3 regions of the Bacillus sp. PK3-067 genome follow, and region 3 is predicted to be linked to each of the others. Evidence: predicted binding sites of a transcription regulator. Region 3 holds the regulator's gene; each other region holds the start of a gene.
What was found. Region 3 encodes NrdR, which represses ribonucleotide reductase genes. Its sites were predicted from a motif close to AACACNATATATNGTGTT; they were not measured.

Region 1 (7,463 bases), 950 kb from region 3:
AATCCCGCTAACGCTTCGTCAACGGAGTTATCTACTATTTCATATACTAAATGATGCAATCCACGGCTATCCGTACTCCCGATATACATACCCGGGCGTTTTCGAACGGCTTCAAGTCCTTCTAACACTTGAATCGCATCTTCATTATATTGGAACTGATGCTTCGCCAAACTCCTTGCCCCTTTCCTAATCCAAAATCAGAACATATGTTTCTATTATAGAATAACGCCTCGACTATCGTTTTGGCAAGTTATCTTATCTCTTTTATATACCATCTTCAATAGAAAAATCCTTGTTTTCTCACAAGGATTCCTCTAGGCTACTATTTCAGAAAAATAATCGTTTGTCAACGAGAAATGGATATGTATTCCAAGATTACACATTCCAAACCTTTATTATGATCCAAATGATCAAGATCCAAAATGGGATTACAAATAACAATCCCCAAAAACAGCCTTTAAAAAATCTCATGATGAACACCTCGTTCATCGGCCCTACTTATCTATAATGAGGGCTGAATCAATCTTTCTACCTTTAAATCTATACTATTTTGTCATCGCATGTTCTACTTTAATACAACGATCCATTATTACAGTATAGTCTTTTTCTTTTAAAAGTTTATATGTATCCTCATCTTGTACTCCTAATTGTGCCCAAAAAACATCTGCATCAATCTCTACAAATTCTTTTGCAACATCCATTAAAAACTCTGAGCGACGAAATACATTTACAATGTCAACGTGTTCCTTAATATCCTTTAGTGAAGAAACTGCCTTTTCTCCGAGCACCTCATCTACTGTCGGATTAACTGGAATAATGCGGTATCCAGCATCTTGCATTGCTTTTGAAACCATATACGATGTACGTTCTGGCTTATCTGATAATCCAACAACCGCAATTATTTTGCTTTTCTTTAACACTTCACCAATTTCCGTACGAGTTGGGTTTTCAATTGTCATAATTAATCCCTCCTATTCCTTTAGTATAGCCGATAAAGAAAGTCTCTTTCAATATGAAAGAGACTTTCTTTTATTTCGATTATTGATTCTTTGTAGCTGAATTATCTGCTAAAGTAGCCGATTCCGTCATTTTTTGACCGTTACGGTAGAATGTAACTTCTACTTTCTCGCCTACTTTTTTCTTTTCATATAAATATTTACGGAATTGAAGAGCATTCTCTACTTTTTGATTATCTAATGCTACTACAATATCATATTGCTCTAAACCAGCTTTTTCAGCTGGTGATATTGGGTAAATTTTACCTAATACAACGCCGTTTGTTACTTCTTTCGGTACTTTCAATTGATTGACTGCATAAGCTTGCACATCTTCTAGTGAAACAACACCTACTCCAAGAGCTGGACGTTTTACTACTCCATCTTTTTCAAGAGATTCAATAACTGGTTTTGCGATGTTAATTGGAATAGCAAATCCAATTCCTTCAACTTCTTGTTGTGCAATTTTACTTGAATTAATCCCAATTATTTCACCATTTTGGTTAAATAATGCACCACCACTATTACCTGGATTAATCGCTGCATCCGTTTGAATAACTTGTGCTTGCCAATCTGGTCGTTTATCCCCATCAATATCAACCGGAATTTCGCGTTCTTTACTACTGATTATACCTTCCGTTACACTTCCATCAAATCCAAGTGGATTACCGATTGCAATGGCTTTTTCACCCGCACGAAGTTTACTTGAATCACCTAAAGTGGCAACTTTATTTACATTAGATCCATCAATTTCAACAACCGCTAAGTCTAACCAAGGGTCCTTACCAACTAATTTCGCATCAACTTGCTTTCCGTCGCTCAGCTTCACAGCAAGTTTATTTGCTCCATCTACTACGTGGTTGTTTGTTACAATATATGCTTTATTTCCTGCTTTTTTATAAATAACACCTGATCCTGAACCGGCTTGTTGTTCTTGACCTGTCGGTTGCATTGCAAATGGATCAACACTTTGTTGCATATTAATAACACCTACAACAACATCTTTCGCCCCTTCAATCATACCAGGTAAATCAGTTTCATTTTTCGCTTTATTTACAACAGGAACTACAGTACCTTCTACTTTTGAATCCGAACTAAATGATGATACTGGCGCTCCATTATTTTGAGCCCATGGCATATATGGTGCTGCAAAACTAATCGAAACCGCTCCGACTACAGCTCCCACTAAACCTGTGAAGAAATAGCCTTTTTTACTACCTGATTTTCTCACTTCTCTCGTTTCACTATGCTCTTCATTTAAATTTGGTCCGTCGTAATATCCCATGTTTTATTTCCCCTCTCTGGTGAATTCGTATTTTCAGTATAGTCACGTTTTGTGTCCTTCTTGTGAACTCATCGTGAAATCCAATTAAAAAAATACACTTATCTAACATTGTAGACAAAAAAAGTATTTTTTGTACATTTTACCTTCAAAAGAGAGTATAAAATTACCATTTCCCTAGGCTAAATTACACAAATCGTTCTAGATTATTCTTCAAATTTATAACCAACTCGAATAACAGTACCGATATGCTTCGCTTTATCTCCTAGCTTATTTCGAAGTTTTTTAATATGGGTATCAACCGTTCGGTCATCACCGTAATAGTCATATCCCCATAACTGGTCTAATAAATGTTGACGTGATAACACAATTCCTTTGTTCTCCATTAAATACACAAGAAGTTCAAATTCTTTATGTGTCAATATAATTTCTTCTCCATCTACTAAAACAGTTCTAGATAGACGATTCACTTCTATTCCAGCTAAAGACATAGCATTTTCTTCCGCTACTCCTACCGCACCATCCGCACGTTTCAATAACGTCTTTGCACGAGCTACTAATACTTTCGGGCTAAATGGTTTCGTTACATACTCGTCTGCACCTAATTCGAAACCTAGCAATGTATCATCCTCATCCGAACGTGCTGTCAACATAATAATTGGTACTGCTGATTCTTTTCTAATTCTTCTACAAACAGACCATCCATCTATTTCCGGTAACATAATATCTAACATAATTAAATCAATTTCATGCTCTGCAAATAACTCTAACGCTTTTTTTCCATCTTCTGCTTCGATTACTTCAAAGCCTTCATTACGAAAATAATCACTAACAATTTCACGTAATCTTCTTTCATCTTCAACAAGCAATACCGTTTTGTTCATATAATCTATCCCGCCTTTTTACTCTTTCAATCGAATAATACGTTGATTGGAGCTTCCGCGAAATGGAAGTGTTAAATCTTTTTCCTCAATTTCAAACCTTCCATCGACTAAAACATCCCCATAATGTAACAACTCTATCATATCATTATTTTGAGAACTCTGTATCTCTTCTAACGTATAACCTGTATACATCCATAGGTTTTTTTTCAAATCTTTCACGATTTTTGCTACCATTTTCACTTCAGCAGCTTGAAAAAATGGATCTCCACCTGAAAATGTTACATCAGTTAATGGATTACTTGCAATCTCTTTCACAATTTCTTCTACTGTCATTTCCGTTCCGTTGCAAATATTCCACGATTTCGGATTGTGGCAACCAACGCAACGATGCGGACAGCCCGCAAAAAACACGACTGTCCGCAATCCTTCTCCATCTACTACACTATCATGAATAATATTCATCACTTTCATTTATGTTTCACCCGATCTATCTCTTCACTACGTTTCGCACTATTCCACTTTGACATATCTCCTACAAGATAGCCTGTTATACGGCGAATTCTTTCTATATTAGCCTCATCTTCATTCCCGCAACTTGGACATTCATTCCCAATAACCCCGTGATAACTACAGCACTTACAACGGTCAACAGGATGATTAATTGAACCGTATCCAACGCCATGTTCTGCCATGGCTTGTACAATTTGTTTTAATGCCTTTTTGTTATGCATTGCTGCTCCGTCTAGTTCAATATAAGTAATATGTCCCCCGTTACATAGAGCATGAAACGGGCCTTCTAAACGGATTTTATTTATCGCTTGAATGTTATAATAAACTGGAATATGGAATGAATTCGTATAGTAATTATGGTTCGTTATACCGCTAATCACGCCAAATTCTTTTCTATCTTTTTTCACAAACTTCCCTGATAATCCTTCTGCTGGAGTTGCAATTACTGAGAAATTCAGTTGATGTTCTTCTGTCGCTTTATCCATTCTATCTCTCATAAAGGAAATAATTTCATACCCAAGTTTCCATGATTCTTCATCTTCCCCATGATGCTTTCCTGTTAAAGCTACTAAACATTCCGCAAGACCGATAAAACCAATACTTAACGTCCCTTGTTTTAAAATCGAGGCTACGGAGTCTTCAGGCTGCAACGTTTCTCCACCACGCCATACACCTTGTGAATATAAAAACTGAAAATCTCTTGCTCGCTTCGTACATTGATACGCAAATCTTTCTAATAACTGCTTAATTCCTAAATCTAAATAATAGTTTAGCGCTTCAAAAAACGCTTCTTTTGAACCACTAATTAACGCTAATTTCACTAAATTAATAGACGTAAATGATAAATTCCCTCTACCAATCGCTGTTTCTCCTCCATGTATATTAGACATAACACGAGTACGACATCCCATGTAACATACTTCACTTTCTGGTCTTCCATCATAATGCACTGCATTAAACGGAGCATCTAAAAATGAAAAGTTAGGGAATAATCGCTCTGCGGTTGTCTCTAATGCTAATTCAAATAAATCGTAGTTCGGATCACTTTCTTCAAAATTCACACCTTTTTTCATCTTGAAAATTTGAATCGGAAAAATCGGTGTCTCTCCTTTACCAAGTCCAGCTTGTGTCGCTTTTAAAAGTTGTTTAATTAACATTCTTCCTTCTTTCGATGTATCTGTTCCATAATTAATAGAAATAAACGGTACTTGTCCTCCGCCCCTACTATGCATACTATTCGAATTATGAACGAAAGCCTCACACGCTTGATACGTATCATTTTCCGTTTCTTTCCATGAAAATTCTTCTATTTGTTCTTTCGTAAGCGGATATGATTGTAATCGTTTTTTATGTCTCTCAATTGTTTTTCGTACATAAGGTGCTAAATCAATATCAAAGAGTGCAAACGATTGACCACCATGCTGCATATTTTGATTCGCTTGAAAAATAATAGACGAAAGAGCCAATGCACTTTTAATGTCTTGCGGTTGTCTCATATGTCCATGTCCAGTATGAAAACCATTAGCAAGCATTTGCGCTAACGGAATTTGTGAACAAGTCGTCGTTCCTGTTGCATAAAAATCTAAATCATGTGGATATAATATATTTTCATTTATCGCTTTTTTCACTTGATCTGACAATAAATTCTCAACAGCATAATATTTTGCACTCTCAGATGCGAACGTTCCCATTACGCCCATTGGAGAGCGGCCGTCTACATTTGCATTTTCTTGCATCAAATCTTGTTCATTGCCGTGGACTATTGTCTCAAACACTTTCATTAATTCTTCTTCTCCACGTGTATTATTTTGTAACATTTATAACCCTCCACCAATATGTTGTTATCTTTTGATTAAAATGTTACTACATATAGTCTTACTGTTTCTGTGAGAAATGTAACATTACTGTGAAATTTTTTTCACGAAATAATGAATTTTTCATTTACAAAAAAGAAATGTGCTCTTTACAAATGTATGGTACAATATACGGGAAAAACTCTTTTTACCCTTTATCAACACATTTGAATAAAGGAGACTGAACTTATGGTTACTACATATCTTTTATTTATCGTTGCCTACTTACTTGGCTCGATTCCATTTGCACTAGTTGTTGGAAAAATCGGCTACGGAATCGATATTCGTGAGCACGGGAGCGGTAATCTAGGCGGAACAAACACATTCCGCACATTAGGGAAAAAAGCAGGTTTTACCGTTACAATTGCTGACATTTTAAAAGGGACATTAGCAACAAGTCTACCAATGATTTTCGGATTAGATATTCATCCACTATGGTTCGGGTTAGCGGCTGTTCTTGGACATGTCTATCCAATCTTCGCGAAATTCCGCGGTGGTAAAGCAGTTGCAACTTCTGCTGGGGTGCTATTATGCTATTCACCAGTTGTTTTTGCAATATTGGCTGTTGTATTTTTCACCCTTTTATTTACAACAAGATACGTATCACTTTCTTCTATGGTAACAGCAGTTGTTGCTGTTATTGCATCCATTGTTAGCGGGGATAAAATCTTCATTATTGCGATGTGTTTATTAGCAGGTATGGTTATTTATAAACACCGTGCAAATATCGGACGAATTATAAATAAAACTGAACCAAAAGCAAACTTTTCAAAAAAGCAAAAATAAGATCGTAACCCACATAACGCAAAAAGAAAACGTGAAGCATATTAATAGCGTCTTTTTGCGTTATTTTTTATACTAAAGAAAAAGCAACATAATTTGGAGGAACTATACATGAATCTTTCCGTAACAAAAGAAGCAGCACAATGGTATAAAACTGAATTAAACTTACAATCAAATGAAACACTACGCTTTTTCGTACAATACGGTGGTTGCAGTACTGTGCAAAAAGGACTTTCTTTAGGTATTCGTAAAGATGATCCTGCACATCCTGCTGTTCAAATTCAAGAAGAAGGTATTAATTTCTTTATTGAAGGCGATGATGAATGGTTCTTCGATGGACATAATTTATCTGTTACACTTAACGAAGGTGACGACTTCCCACAATTTAATTATGAAAAATAAAAAAACGTGGCTTCTGCCACGCTTTTTTATTTTTTCTTAATTTCCTCATATTTCGCATACCACTCAGGATATAACTTTTTAAATGATACAGGGCGGAACCCTTCTTTTTTCGCACAAATATTCGTTGTGCTTGCAGTAATACACAGTTCACCATCACCATTATATATTTCATATCCATATACAACGCGAAGTGGGCTCACAGTATCTACCCATGTTTTTACGCTTGCTTTTTCTCCGTAACGCATCGCTTTACGGTATGAAATTTGTAAATCTAACACAGGAGAAATAATTCCTTCTTTCTCCATTTCAACATATGAAAAACCTAAATCTTGTATAAGTTTCGTGCGACCTAACTCAAGCCACACTAAGTAGTTTGAATGGTAAACAACACCCATTTGATCTGTTTCCGCATAACGGATTTCAACTTCATGTTCTGCTACAAACATATGTATTCGCCTTCTTTCACTTCTGCTACCTTGCATACATTTAATCATAATACAGTGACATCAAAAATAAAATAAAAATAGTGAATCTTTTCCCGAAAGGAGCAAGCATATGATTCAAATTGTAACGGTTCGTAGTGGTGATAGCGTATATAGCTTGGCATCAAAATATGGATCAACACCTGACGAAATAGTAAAAGACAATGGATTAAATCCAGCTGAAACGCTCGTTGTTGGTCAGGCACTTATCGTTAATACGAAAGGGAATAATTATTATGTACAGCCTGGTGACAGCCTATATCGAATCTCTC
Region 2 (7,463 bases), 2.2 Mb from region 3:
CATGAATGGATAAAAGGATATGACTTACATACTATAACAGAAAAACAACCTATACCATTGGAAACAAGAGAAGCGGTTGAAGTAGCGAAATTGATTGTAACGAGTGATCAAAAGTGTGCTGTACAGTCAGCAGCTGAATTAATGGATTCTTTATCTTTTATACAAAATTCTCTTTTTAGGGAAGCGGCAGTTCCGGCGAGCTTTTATGCGCCAAAATGGTTGAAGTGTAAACTTAACGTATGGATGTGTATTGGACGAGCATTATGGATACTTGGTTACCATAAAAATGTTGAATCTTATAAGGAAGTAAGAGAGAGGGCAAGGCAAGCAGCTTACGTATTACATCGTTATGCTCTCGTACATGGAAGTATTGCTCTTGTAGGTCATAATTATTTTAATTCGATGATTGGAACGGAGCTGAGGGCAATGGGATGGTCTGGTTCGCCTATTTTGCATAGAAAGCCATGGGGATGTACAACATATACGTTTCACGAGGCGATGGATGGAAATATATTAAATACGAATTTAACATAAAAGCACACGATTTATATAAATCGTGTGCTTTCTTTTTAAGATACAGAAATTTTGACGTTTAATGGTTTTACGAGATGAGCATAAGGTTCGCCTACTAGCATAACAATTTCATCTTTTTTATAACCTAACTTTTCGTATAGTGAATAGGCGCGTGTGTTTTCTAAATTAACAAGTAAAGCGATTTTTTCATGCCCTTTTTCAGTTGCATAGATTTCGGCAGCTTCAATTAATTTAGAACCGATACCTTTTCCGCCGTGTGCACTTGAAACTGATAGTGTATCAATGTAATACTCATCAAGCTCAGCTTCTTTTTCTAACGTAATTGATTCATCTTTATGTAATTCTCTTAAGTGATGTACAATTGGTGCGTCAAGCTGTGTTGCTTCACTACCGTGATAAGCGACAATAACTCCAACTGCACTCTCGTCTTGTTCATAGACAAAACAGTTTTCGTAGCTCAGACGGTTATTTTCTTTTGAGAACCATGTCTCAAGTCCTAGTAATACTTCTGCTTCATCTGTGCTACCTGTGATTTTTTCAGCAATTTCATGCAGAGCATTATACAATAAAGGAGCTATTGCCATTGCATCTGTCTTTTTTGCTTTCCGAATCATAGTATCCCTCCTAGTTCTATTTGTATATTGTAGCATAGTGGTATGGAACTTTGCATAATTGAATGCCGAAATGTTTGATATAGAGAAGTAGCTATGTTAGTATATGATATTTAGTGGACATATAGTAAAACGATATTGTTTGCGAAATAACGAAAATAAAATCATGGCATAACAACGAGATAAAGTGAAACGTTAATCAGTAAGATTTTTTGTTCATTCCACGACTGATTAGTAGTCAACACCAATCGCACTACCTGCAAATAGCGGGATAAATTTACAGTTGTTGACCTATAGAATATACGATAAAATAAAATATTGCAGAGAGGTGAAATACATGGATAAAGAATTAGCAAATACAATTTTAGATCAGCTAAAAAATGGTGAAATAAAGGAGTATGTTGTTACGAAAGATGTATTTTATACGTTCAGAGAAGTTGTTGTAAATAGAGAAGACTTTAAGCATTTCATTGGTAACGCACAGCGAGGCGGGCAAGTGATTTATACATATTCAGAAACGCCACGTTCATAAAGAGGAATTTTGATCAGCAGGGCATCTCTCACTGATTAGTAGCCTTTCACCAATCGGACGTTTAATGCGGGATAAATAAAAGATAAAGGAGAGGGGAATTATGGGCGATTTTAGACAAGGCATTTTACCACATTGGGATTATATGTGGAAAGATAGAGCCGGCAATCGATTTATGGGAATGGTTATGTATCCAGAGAAACGAAAATGTTCAGCAAAAATGCTTCAGAAAATAAAAAGAGCATATGAAGAAGCAGTAGAAATTAAAGTAACTGTACAAGTTCGACATACATATCAGTACGTAGAAGGAATGATTGTATACTTTGATGAAGAGGCTCCGGTATGTACAATGATTGATAAAGATGAAAATCCGCATCATATATTTGTAAAAGATATTTTGCGCATTGAGCACTCTGAATAAACTTTTCATAAATAAATTGAAGTTCCATAATAATAATCTTTTTCTATAATAGTTATCTTTTAGTATGTAACGAGAAACGAAAGTATATGTATAATATATTTAATAAGGTAAATTTGATAAATGTAATCGTTTTTTAGAGCAGATTATAGTTTCATATCTGTTCTTTTTTGCGTGATGCTGGAGAAATATATTTCTTCAGCATCTACCGTTTTATGACAAAATATATTGTTAACTTTTTTAAAAATAAGGTTAAATTCGTTGACAACTTTTTTGAAAAGCACTTTATTGACATGAGTTTTAGAATGTTGTTTCATAGTCATTGTATTGAAAAAAAACGGCTATCATGTCGAAAAGTAAAAGTTAAAAAAAGAAAGAATTTATACATATATCTTGTGTCTTATTTTGAAACGTAATACAATATATAGAGAAATCAAGAACAACATATAGAGAATATAGATTTGAGAGGGAGGGTCGGAAATGTTAGTTGCATATGATTCTATGACAGGAAACGTGAAGCGTTTCATTCACAAATTAAATATGCCGGCCGTTCAAATTGATGAAGATCTAGTAATAGATGAAGACTTTATTCTTATTACGTATACAACAGGTTTTGGCAATGTACCAGAACGTGTTTTAGACTTTTTAGAGCGCAATAATGAAAAATTAAAAGGCGTATCTGCAAGCGGCAATCGTAACTGGGGAGACATGTTCGGTGCAAGTGCTGACAAGATTTCTACTAAATATGAAGTGCCTATTGTATCAAAATTTGAGTTATCTGGAACAAATAACGATGTAGAATATTTTAAGGAAAGGGTGCGGGAGATTGCGACACATTGAACTGAATAATGAAATCACGCAAATGCAGGACGGTTTTTATCAGCTTCATAAAGATAAAGAGGCATTAGAAGTCTTTATGGAAGAAGCTAGAGAGAATACCGTTCCTTTTAATAGCGTGGCAGAGCGAATGGAGTATATGAAAGAACATGATTACTATTACAACGTTCTGGACGAGTATAGCTTGGAGGAAGTAGAGGAAGTATATAACATCGCTTATGGTGAAAACTTCGAGTTCCAATCTTATATGGCAGCATCTAAGTTCTACAAAGATTATGCGTTAAAAACGAATGATCAAAAACAATACTTAGAAAGCTATGAAGATCGTGTAGCAATTGTTTCATTATACTTAGGACGCGGTGATGTTTCGAAGGCAAGACAATTCGCAAGCATGATTGTAAAACAAAATTACCAACCAGCGACACCAACCTTTTTAAATGCGGGAAGAAGCAGAAGAGGAGAAATGGTGTCTTGTTTCTTGTTAGAGATGGACGATAGCTTAAATTCGATCGGCTTTAACATTAATACTGCGATGCAATTATCGAAAATCGGCGGGGGAGTAGCTTTAAACTTATCTAAACTACGCGCACGCGGTGAGCAAATTAAAGGTATCGACAACGCTGCAAGTGGCGTAGTACCTGTTATGAAATTGCTTGAAGATTCGTTTTCATATGCGAATCAGCTTGGCCAACGAAAAGGTGCCGGTGCAGTATATTTAAACATTTTCCATTGGGATATTATTGAATTCCTTGATACAAAAAAAATAAATGCCGATGAAAAGAGCCGTATTCAGTCTCTATCAATCGGAATTATCGTTCCAAGTAAGTTCTTTGAGCTTGCTGAGAAAAACGAACCTTTCCATGTTTTCGCGCCTTACACGGTGTATAAAGAATACGGAAAGCATTTAGATGACATTGATATCGATGAAATGTACGATGAATTAATGAGCAATCCGAAAGTGAAGAAGAAGCCACTAGATATTAGTGCACGTGATATGCTTATTAAAATCGCTATGATTCAGCTTGAGTCTGGTTACCCATACTTAATGTTTAAATCAAATGCAAATAATCAACATCCATTGAAGGATATTGGAACTGTGAAGATGTCGAACTTATGTACAGAAATCTTCCAGCTTCAAGAAACTTCAGAAATAAATGATTACGGTACAGATGACATTATCCGTCGTGATATTAACTGTAACTTAGGATCGTTAAATATCGTAAACGTAATGGAAAATAAAGAAATTCGTGAAGCAGTTCATGCGGGAATGGAAGCTTTAACAGCTGTTTCTGATATGACGATTATTCCGAATGCACCAACTGTGAAAAAAGCAAATGACGAGCTTCATTCAGTTGGACTTGGAGCAATGAACTTACACGGATATTTAGCAAAAAATAAAATCGCTTATGAAAGTGCAGAAGCGAAAGAATTCGCTCGTACATTCTTTATGATGTTAAATTACTACTCTATTGAGAAAAGTATGGAAATCGCTACAGAAAAAGGCGAGACATTTAAGGACTTCGATAAATCTGATTATGCGAATGGCACATACTTCGAAAAGTATGAAACGACAGATTACAGCCCAGTAACTGAAAAAGTTCAGCAACTATTTGAAGGAATTCATATTCCAACAAAAGAAGATTGGACAAGTTTAAAAGAGCAAGTGCAGAAGAATGGTTTATACAACTCATATCGTCTTGCCATTGCTCCAACACAATCAATCAGTTACGTTCAAAATGCAACTTCAAGCGTAATGCCGATCGTAAGTCAAATCGAATCAAGAACATATGCGAATGCGACAACATATTATCCAATGCCGTATTTATCAAAAGATACGTTCTGGTACTATAAATCTTCTTACGATATGAATCAGTTTAAATTAATTGATTTAATCGCAGAAATTCAAGAACATATTGACCAAGGAATTAGTACAATTCTTTACGTTAATAGTGATATTTCAACACGTGAATTAGCACGTTACTACATCTATGCACATAAAAAAGGCTTAAAGAGTCTGTATTATACGAGAACACGTAAATTAAGCGTGGAAGAGTGTGTGGCTTGTACCGTTTAATATAAAAAGTGAGACATGATGAGCAGGGTTTTCTGAACCCTGCTCATGCTTAGTTATCATATTTAGAGAAGGGGCGATTTAATGCGTGCGGTAAACTGGAACAAAAAAGAAGATGATTTTAGTTTAATGTTTTGGAAGCAAAACATCGCTCAGTTTTGGACAGAAGAAGAAATTGCGGTTTCGTCTGACAAAAATACTTGGGTGCAATTATCGAAAGAAGAGCAAATTGCTTATAAGCGTGTATTAGGTGGTTTAACACTTTTAGATACGAAACAAGGTGGCGAAGGAATGCCACTTGTACTGGTTCATCTTGAAAATTTACAAGCGAAAAGTGTATTAGCTTTCATGGGAGCTATGGAAGAAGTACATGCGAAAAGTTATAGTCACATTTTCACAACATTAGCTACAGAAGAAGAGATTGATGATATTTTTGACTGGGTAGACAATCATCCGTTACTTGAGAAAAAAGCTGGTATTATTACTAGTTACTATCGTCGTTTATTAAAGCCTGAAGTAACAAAAAAAGAGTTATACATGGCAATGGTAGCAAGTGTGTTCTTAGAAAGTTACTTATTCTATAGCGGATTCTTCTATCCACTTTACTTAGCTGGTCAAGGAAAACTAACAGCAAGTGGTGAGATTATCAACTTGATAATTCGTGATGAGTCAATTCACGGCGTATTCGTCGGTATTTTAGCACAACAAATCTTCGCAGAACTTTCTGCAGAAGAGCAACAAGAAGTGCAAAAAGAAACACAAGAGTTATTAATGGAACTATATGAAATTGAAATGGCCTATACAGAAGAAATTTACACTTCTATCGGTCTTGTAGAAGATGTAAATCGTTTCGTTCGTTACAATGCGAATAAAGGGCTTATGAACTTAGGACTTGAGCCGAAGTTTGAAGAAGAAGAAATTAACCCAATCGTTTTAAATGGTTTACGTACAGATACGAAAAACCATGATTTCTTCTCTGTAAAAGGAAATGGTTACGTAAAAGCAACGAACGTTGAAAAGTTAGCTGACGATGACTTCGTGTTTAACTTTTAATATAGGATTATAAAGAAAAACTGTCTTATTCATTGATAAGACAGTTTTTCTTTATAATTTTGTTTACATAACACTATTATTTTTGTATAGCGATTTATATTTGGGAAGTTCTATTCGTTTAACGGATAGAACTTTTTTGTAATTAAATGGGTATTTACAAACTTTTTGTATCGGTGTATTATTTAACTAGTACACTAATACAAAAGGAGGGAAGAAATGAAAATAGAGTTTTCTCCAAATACACCAATTTACATTCAGGTAATGGAATACATAAAAAAAGAGATCGTAACAGGACATTTATTACCTGGTGATAAAATTCCCTCTGTCCGTGAATTAGCGAGTGAATTACAAGTGAATCCAAATACGATTCAGCGTACATTTCAAGAGCTAGAACGGGATGGAGTTGTTGTCACACGTAGAGGAATGGGACGGTATGTAACGAATGAAGGGGAGAAAATTATGGAGCTGCGAAAAGAGATGGCGAAAGAATTACTTCATTCTTTTATAGATGGAATGGACAATTTAGGTTTTTCAGAAGAAGAAATTCTTACAATTCTTCGTTCTTCATTACATGATAAGAGGGAGGAGAGCCAATGACAGAGCTATTGAAAATAGAAAACTTATGGAAGAGATACGGATTAAAAGCAGTGATCCGTGAATTAAACATAGAGATTACGGAAGGGAAAATCGTTGGGCTTGTTGGAGATAACGGGAGCGGGAAAACGACGTTATTGAAAATGATTGCAGGCTTGCAACACCCTTCTGAAGGTAGTATTACAATAGACGGTAAAAAGGTAGGGTTACAGACGAAAGAAATTGTTTCATTTATGTCCGATAAGCCAATCTTTGATGATTGGATGACTGTAAAAAACGCTTTATTTTTCTATCGAGATTTTTATAAAGACTTCGATATTCAAAAAGCGGTAGATACGATTGCAGAATTTAAAATACCGTTAGAAGAAAAAATTACAGCATTGTCAAAAGGTATGGTTGAGAAGTTGCAGATTATTTTAACGTTTTCTCGAAAAGCGAAGCTATATGTACTGGATGAGCCATTGGGCGGGATTGATCTTGTTTCTAGAGAACATGTACTTGAGTTAATACTTAAATTTTATCGTGAAGATTGTACGCTACTTATATCGACTCATTTAATAAGAGAAATCGAAAATATATTCGATGAAGTAATCTTTTTGAAAGATGGAGAAATAATAATGCATGAAAATGTGGAAGAACTACGATTTCAAAAGGGTAAAGCAGTACATGAGCTGTTTAAGGAGGCCTATGAGAAATGAGTCAGCTTTTTCTTTATCTATATAATTGTAATAAGAGAAAGATAGCCATTATTTACTTTGGTTTTATTACAGTTTCATTAATTCTTTTATTTAATATGAAAGGAGTTTCAGGAGTTAG
Region 3 (7,463 bases):
ATAATGAAGAAAAACGATTGCAGTTAAATAAAATTGTTCATCCTGCAGTGCGTGAGGAAATGAATAGGCAAAAGGAAATGTACATAAAGGAAGGTATGCAAGCGGTTGTGTTAGATATTCCTCTCTTATTTGAAAGCAAATTAACAAGTCTCGTTGACCGCATTTTAGTTGTAGCGGTTAAGCCGCATACGCAATTAGAACGTTTAATGAAACGAAATAACTTTTTAGAAGAAGAAGCAACAGCTCGTATTCAATCTCAAATGCCGTTAGAAGAAAAAGTGAAAAATGCAGATGAAGTGATAAATAATGATGGCACAATTATGGGAACGAAAACACAATTGCAGGTAATTTTAAAAAAGTGGAACATTATTGACTAAAAAATTGTGAAATTAATGAAAATGCTTAGTGACATATCCCCTTTTTGTGTTATACTATTATTGGGATTGGAGATAAATAGTATAACGCATTCAAGGGGGATAACATATTATGACTCGTGTGGCAATTAATGGATTTGGACGTATTGGGAGAATGGTATTTCGTCAAGCAATAAAAGAAAGCGCATTCGAAATTGTAGCAATCAATGCAAGCTATCCATCTGAAACGTTAGCACACTTAATTAAATATGATACAGTTCATGGCAAGTTTGACGGAACAGTAGAAGCATTTGAAGATCACTTATTAGTTGATGGAAAAATGATTCGCCTTTTAAACAACCGCGATCCAAAGGAATTGCCTTGGACAGATTTAGGTGTTGAAGTTGTAATTGAAGCAACTGGTAAATTTAATTCGAAAGAAAAAGCAATTCTTCACGTTGAAGCTGGAGCGAAAAAAGTTATTTTAACAGCGCCTGGTAAAAATGAAGATGTAACAATTGTAGTTGGTGTGAACGAAGACCAATTAGATATTACAAAACATACTGTTATTTCAAATGCATCTTGTACAACAAATTGTTTAGCGCCTGTTGTGAAGGTGTTAGATGAGCAGTTTGGAATTGAAAATGGTTTAATGACGACAGTTCACGCTTATACAAATGACCAAAAAAATATTGATAACCCACATAAAGATTTAAGAAGAGCACGTGCTTGCGGACAATCAATCATTCCGACAACGACAGGTGCTGCGAAAGCGCTAGCAAAAGTTCTTCCACATTTAAACGGAAAACTTCATGGTATGGCACTTCGTGTACCAACACCAAACGTGTCTCTTGTTGATTTAGTAGTAGATGTAAAACGCGATGTGACAGTTGAAGCTATTAACGATGCATTCAAAACTGTTGCAAACGGTGCGTTAAAAGGTATTGTAGAATTCAGCGAAGAGCCTTTAGTATCTATCGACTTTAATACAAATACACACTCAGCTATTATCGATGGTTTATCTACAATGGTAATGGGTGATCGTAAAGTGAAAGTACTTGCTTGGTATGATAACGAGTGGGGTTACTCTCGTCGTGTTGTAGATCTTGTAACGTTAGTTGTTGAAGAGTTAGCGAAACAAGAAAATGTGCAACACATTTAAGTGAATAAGGGAGGAGAGGGCAAGGCGATATTTGCCCTCTTTTTTTAATTTTTTCTGAAAAGGAAAAAAATTATATAAGTATATTTTAAAAAGTGGACATACCACGAAACGTTGTGATTACTGCATTTGTGAATCGTTTATTTTTTTTAGGGAAAAGTAAAGAGGAAAATATGACAGAAAATCGAAAAAACTGTTGTTGCAAAATGAAAATAAACAAAGTATACTAACACTCGTAAACTTAAGAGCTGAGGTACGTAGTCACTACTTAAAGGGTTAGGACCTCTCTGGACTAACTTTCCCCCGTGGTAGTGGAGCAAGCCAAATTGCAAATTAGTTTTCAATTCGAACAGTTAGAATAAATTTACAAGGGGGAACTGTAGAATGGATACTATGGATACGATGGGTCGTCACGTGATCGCTGAACTTTGGGATTGCGATTTCGACAAGCTTAATGACATGCCGTATATTGAACAATTATTTGTGGATGCAGCACTAAGAGCTGGTGCTGAAGTGCGTGAGGTTGCTTTCCATAAATTTGCACCACAAGGTGTAAGTGGAGTAGTAATTATCTCAGAATCACATTTAACAATTCATAGCTTTCCGGAGCACGGTTACGCAAGTATTGATGTTTATACTTGTGGGGATCGTATTGATCCAAATGTTGCTGCAGAATATATTGCAGAAGGTTTAAACGCGAAAACGCGTGAGAGCATCGAGCTTCCTCGAGGCACTGGTAGCTTCGAAATTAAGCAGAGAGAAACAAAAGCTCTTTAAAAAAGAACATAATTGATTTAAAATGTAAAGAGGTGTATAATGCACCTCTTTTTTAGTTTATAAAAAAGGGAAAATATAACGTACTCGTTAGTTGAATAAATTGGACTCTTGCAAATGAGGTAGTGCCCTATATACCATCTTATTTTTAAGGATGAGATGATAAAGTGATGCGCTGGAACTTAAAGTGGTAAGAGAGTTAGAATGAGTTATATAATATTGTATATATATTTTAGGTGAAGTGAGTAGAGAAAAATAAAGAGTATAGTGTAAAGGAGTGAATGAATTGCGTTGTCCATCCTGTTCTCATAATGGTACAAGAGTGTTAGATTCGCGTCCGGTAGACGAGGGGCGCTCTATTCGAAGAAGGAGAGAGTGTGAAAGCTGCTTAAGTCGCTTTACGACCTTTGAAAGGGTAGAAGAGTCACCTCTTATCGTTGTAAAAAAAGAAGGCACACGAGAAGAGTTTAATAAAGAAAAGATTTTACGCGGTTTAATTAAAGCGTGTGAAAAAAGACCAGTATCTTTAAGACAATTAGAAGAAGTAACACAAAGCGTGGAACGTGAACTGCGTAATTTAGGTATATCAGAAGTGAAAAGTGATATGATTGGTGAAATTGTTATGGAAGAACTTCGCGATATTGATGATGTTGCTTACGTACGTTTTGCTTCTGTATATCGTCAATTTAAAGATTTAAATGTATTTATTGAAGAATTAAAAGATATACTGCAAAAAGAAAGAGAGTAGAAGTTGTATTTTATTCTCTTTACATACCGTAAGTAATAGGATAAGAGAGCTAGAAGCGCAAGCTAATAGCTCTTTTTCACTAAGAATTTATATAATGAAGATAGAACGAATGAAGTAGAGGATAGATTGGATGAGAGAAAGGAAAAGCAAGAATGGAAAAACAGTCATGGATGGAGCTATTGCCGATTGATCGTTATAAAGTAAGTGCGAAAGGACTACTGCACAATTACGACCGAAAAGTGTTAACGATGTTGTATCAGCCGTTAATAGGTAGTAGAGCTTTTAGCTTATACATGACACTATGGGGAGAGCTTGAGCAAGATCGTGTATTTGGAAAAGAGAATACGCATCATTCCCTTATGGTGACTATGCAAATGCAACTTCCTGAAGTATATGAGGAACGAGTAAAGTTAGAGGCAATTGGGCTTTTGAAGGTATATATTAAGAAAGAAAAAGATATTCGAATGTTCATATATGAGTTGCAACCACCTTTATCTCCGAAGCAGTTTTTTGATGATATTGTTTTAAGTATCTTTTTATACAATCGATTGAGCAGGACAAAATATAATCAAGTAAAGCAATATTTCTTAGAAGAAGAATTTGATTTTGCTTCTTATGAAAATGTTACGCGTTCTTTCAATGATGTGTTTGGTTCGTTTAATCCAGGACAACTTGAGCATGCGCAAGAAGACCTTCGTATTCCAAAAACGACAACTATGCCAAGTAACGAGAAGGGAGACGCTCCGAAAGTTTGGAATGATTTCTTTGATTTCTCTTTATTTGTAGATGGATTGTCCGCTCTTGTTCCTAAAAAGGCGATTACAGATCAAGTGAGAGACTGCGTTATAACACTTGCTTACGTGTATGGTGTAGATGTGTTATCGATGCAAAATATCGTTCTTGGTGCAGTGACAGAGATGCAAACAATTGATATGGAAAGGCTTAGAAAAGGAGCGCGCGATTGGTATCAATTTGAAAATGGTCAAGCATTACCGGTATTAAGTGAAAGAGTACAGCCTCATGCTGCACGTACGATGAAAGAGAAAGAGCCTTCATCGCAAGAGGAGATGCTAATAAAGCAGCTAGAGGAAATCTCACCAAAACAACTATTGAAAGAGATTTCTGGTGGTGCAGAGGCAACGAAAGCGGACTTGCAAATCGTTGAAGATGTCATGATTAATCAAAAATTGACACCAGGAGTTGTGAATGTACTTATTTATTACGTTATGCTACGCTCAGATATGAAACTTGCGAAAACGTATGTCGAGAAGATTGCTGGGCATTGGGCACGTAAAAAGGTCGGTACAGTAGCGGACGCGATGGCGTTAGCGAAAGAAGAGAACCGTCAATATCAAGAGTGGGCTGAGACGAAGAAAAAAGGCCGTACGGCGAAGAAAACGGTGCGGAAAGAAATGGTGCCAGATTGGCTTAAGGAAGAAGAGCCGAAAGAACAAGAGAAAGAAACAGTGAAGAAAGATGTAAGTGTAGAAAAAGATGCAAGTACGCTAGAAGATGAACGAAAACGACTAGAAGAAGTGTTAAAAAAATATAAGCGTGATTAATAGAAGAGAATGAACGCTCTTTGAGGTGAGAAAATGGAGCATATTCAAAATTCATTTGCAAAATTAATGGAAAATGAAAACTTTAAAAATAGATATGAAGTATTAAAGGCAGAAGTAATGGCGCATCCGCGTGTGAAAGAATTTATAGATGAACATAAGGGTGAAGTAACGACTTCTATGATTGAGCGCAGTCTTGTGAAGTTATATGAATATATTGGACAAAGTGTAGGTTGCGTGGATTGTCCGGATTTAGGCTCATGTAAAAATATGCTACAAGGGTACGAGCCAAAGCTTGTTATTCAAGGGAAGATGATTGATATTCAATACGATCGCTGCGTTAGAAAAGTAGCGCATGACGAGAGAAAGAAATATGAAAAACTTGTTCAAAGTGTATATATGCCAACGGATATTTTACAGGCAACTATGGAAAACTTAGATCCTTCTGATTTAAATGCACGTATCGATGCGATTGGTGCAGCGAATGAATTTTTAAGTACATATGAACCAGGTAAAAAAGCACAAGGTTTATATTTGTACGGTAAATTTGGTGTAGGAAAAACGTATTTGTTAGGAGCAATAGCGAACGAGCTTGCTCGAAAGAAAATAAGTTCGATGCTCGTATACTTCCCGGAATTTTTACGTGAAATTAAAAGTTCAATTCAAGATAATTCGATTGGTGAGAAGATTGATGCGGTTAAACGCGTACAAGTTTTAATGTTAGATGATATCGGGGCAGAAGCGATGTCAAGCTTTGTCCGTGACGATGTACTCGGTGCAATCTTACAATTCCGTATGTTAGAAAACTTACCGACGTTCTTTACGTCTAATTTTGATTTTAAACAACTGGAACACCATTTAACGTATACGCAGCGTGGCGAGGCTGAAGAAATGAAGGCAGCACGTATTATGGAACGAATTAAATATTTAGCGAAACCAATTCCGATTGGTGGGAAAAACCGTCGTCATAAGTAAAAGAGCAAGCTGAGAAGCTTGCTCTTTTGTATTATAGTGATATTTTCTTTTCAAATATGAGGTCGAAATATTCAGGTTGTCCAGAACTGCCAAACGTAGGGGCAACAATCTGTACGAACCTCCAGCCATCTCTAGCATGTTCTTGAATAATTTCTTGGTAGTCTTCAGCTGGTTTTGAGCGAGTGAACCCCCAATGTAATTCGACTTTTACGAATTTATATTCAAACATTCAGATACCCCCTTTTATTGATAAGTAAAGTATACAATAAAAATTCATAGTAGCTTGTATCATTTTTTTCTCCCTCCCTTAATATATATAAAATTAGCAAGCCATATTGAGTGGATTTTCTAACGATAGGAAATGTGATTCTACTAAGAGTGAAATTCACGCGGGACGGACTCTTATAGGATTTGTAACGTATAGATACAGTCCTTTAGAGCGGGGATAAAAGGGGGGACAAAAGTGATTGAAATTTGCTTCGAAGAAAAAAATGATGCTATGCACGTATATAGACAATTGCTGAAAAGAGCGGAAGTGTTATATAAGGAAACGAGTGTGTATTTACAGGAACAAAAAGTGGTGATTCACATACCAGTACGTGAATCGAATTATATTGAAAAAATCTTATTGCCAGTAATGGTGTATTTCATTGTGAATGTGAAACAAAATGAGTGGATTTATACGATTTTAAAAGAAAAGTTTTTTTATGAAGAACAAGAAGAGTGTCATCAAATATTGCACATGGCACATGAGATTTTAAAGGGAAGAAGAAAAGGTGTAGCTCAGGATTTAACGCGTAACGCATTTGAGTCATATATTAAGTCTTCTTTAAATAATTGGCTTTGTGATCCGCTCTCATTCTCGTTTTCATCATATATCCGTTTTCGTCTTCGTACATATAGGGAAATGGTGGCTAAACTTGCGGAAGTGGCAATTGATGAATATAAGATGGAGCAAGAATACCAAATGTTCATTGAGACGCTTCGGCAACAAGTAAGTAGCCGTAAATCACGTTTGTCTTGCGTGCATCTTATTTTTGATGAAAGCTTTATCTTTTATGATGATAAAGGTAGACGTTTAAAACAGGAGAAGTTGGTCCAATATATAGATGAGGAATTATTAAAGCAAAATGATGTATATATTGATACGAAAGTAATTGCGCCGCTTCTTTCTATTTCGCCTAAAAAGATTTATTTATATACGAAAGAACAAGACCATAATATGATTATTACTTTGCGAAATGTGTTCCAAGAACGGGTCCAATTACATGGATTACATGATTTTGAGCGCAATGTGAAAAATTTAAAAAATAAAGGTAACGCCCTTGATTTTCTAAGTTTTTGAGCATATAATTACCTACATAAATGAAATATATTGAAATGTCATGATGAGGACATGAGTAGTTTTCTACGATTTTCAGAGAGGGAAGCCTTAGGGTGTGAGCTTCCTAGTACGGGATTATTACTTACCACCTCTAAACTTTAGCAGTGAACGGTTTTTCTAGTAATTGCTAACGGACAACACCGTTATGTTGAACTTGAGCAATTAACAATTATGTTAATTGGAACAAGGGTGGAACCACGAATTCAACACTCGTCCCTTTTTACGGGATGAGTGTTTTTTATTTTGAGAAAAAGAGGAGTGACCAGTGATGGCAGATGTAGTTAAAATTACTTTCCCTGATGGAGCTGTGAAGGAGTTTCCAAAAGGCGTAACAACTGAAGAAATCGCAGCTTCTATTAGCCCAGGCTTAAAGAAAAAAGCTGTAGCTGGAAAATTAAACGATGAGATGATCGATCTTGTTACACCAATCGAAGAAGATGGTGCAGTTTCTATCATTACATTAGATTCTGAAGATGGCCTATATATTTTACGCCATTCAACAGCCCACCTT

Region 1: the regulator NrdR is predicted to act here: its motif matches at 5,531-5,548, upstream of M1D73_RS18445 (anaerobic ribonucleoside triphosphate reductase).
Region 2: the regulator NrdR is predicted to act here: its motif matches at 2,507-2,524, upstream of nrdI (class Ib ribonucleoside-diphosphate reductase assembly flavoprotein NrdI).

What each region holds. Positions count from the first base shown of each region.
Region 1 is NZ_CP096490.1:3,602,714-3,610,176, forward strand. Features, by position in the region: gene parE (DNA topoisomerase IV subunit B) at 1-170, opposite strand, end outside; gene M1D73_RS18425 (CoA-binding protein) at 546-959, opposite strand; gene M1D73_RS18430 (S1C family serine protease) at 1,039-2,280, opposite strand; gene M1D73_RS18435 (response regulator transcription factor) at 2,484-3,161, opposite strand; gene nrdG (anaerobic ribonucleoside-triphosphate reductase activating protein) at 3,180-3,632, opposite strand; gene M1D73_RS18445 (anaerobic ribonucleoside triphosphate reductase) at 3,629-5,488, opposite strand; gene plsY (glycerol-3-phosphate 1-O-acyltransferase PlsY) at 5,714-6,310, shown strand; gene M1D73_RS18455 (HesB/YadR/YfhF family protein) at 6,419-6,709, shown strand; gene M1D73_RS18460 (acyl-CoA thioesterase) at 6,736-7,155, opposite strand; gene M1D73_RS18465 (glycoside hydrolase family 18 protein) at 7,265-7,463, shown strand, end outside.
Region 2 is NZ_CP096490.1:1,297,425-1,304,887, forward strand. Features, by position in the region: gene M1D73_RS06735 (hypothetical protein) at 1-534, shown strand, start outside; gene M1D73_RS06740 (GNAT family N-acetyltransferase) at 570-1,148, opposite strand; gene M1D73_RS06745 (hypothetical protein) at 1,483-1,677, shown strand; gene M1D73_RS06750 (hypothetical protein) at 1,778-2,095, shown strand; gene nrdI (class Ib ribonucleoside-diphosphate reductase assembly flavoprotein NrdI) at 2,573-2,932, shown strand; gene nrdE (class 1b ribonucleoside-diphosphate reductase subunit alpha) at 2,919-5,003, shown strand; gene nrdF (class 1b ribonucleoside-diphosphate reductase subunit beta) at 5,085-6,053, shown strand; gene M1D73_RS06770 (GntR family transcriptional regulator) at 6,270-6,650, shown strand; gene M1D73_RS06775 (ABC transporter ATP-binding protein) at 6,647-7,345, shown strand; gene M1D73_RS06780 (ABC transporter permease) at 7,342-7,463, shown strand, end outside.
Region 3 is NZ_CP096490.1:4,556,083-4,563,545, reverse strand. Features, by position in the region: gene coaE (dephospho-CoA kinase) at 1-377, shown strand, start outside; gene M1D73_RS23470 (glyceraldehyde-3-phosphate dehydrogenase) at 487-1,515, shown strand; gene speD (adenosylmethionine decarboxylase) at 1,906-2,289, shown strand; gene nrdR (transcriptional regulator NrdR) at 2,573-3,034, shown strand; gene M1D73_RS23455 (replication initiation and membrane attachment family protein) at 3,187-4,596, shown strand; gene dnaI (primosomal protein DnaI) at 4,630-5,568, shown strand; gene M1D73_RS23445 (DUF4177 domain-containing protein) at 5,600-5,797, opposite strand; gene ytxC (putative sporulation protein YtxC) at 6,032-6,913, shown strand; T-box leader at 6,945-7,173, shown strand; gene thrS (threonine--tRNA ligase) at 7,221-7,463, shown strand, end outside.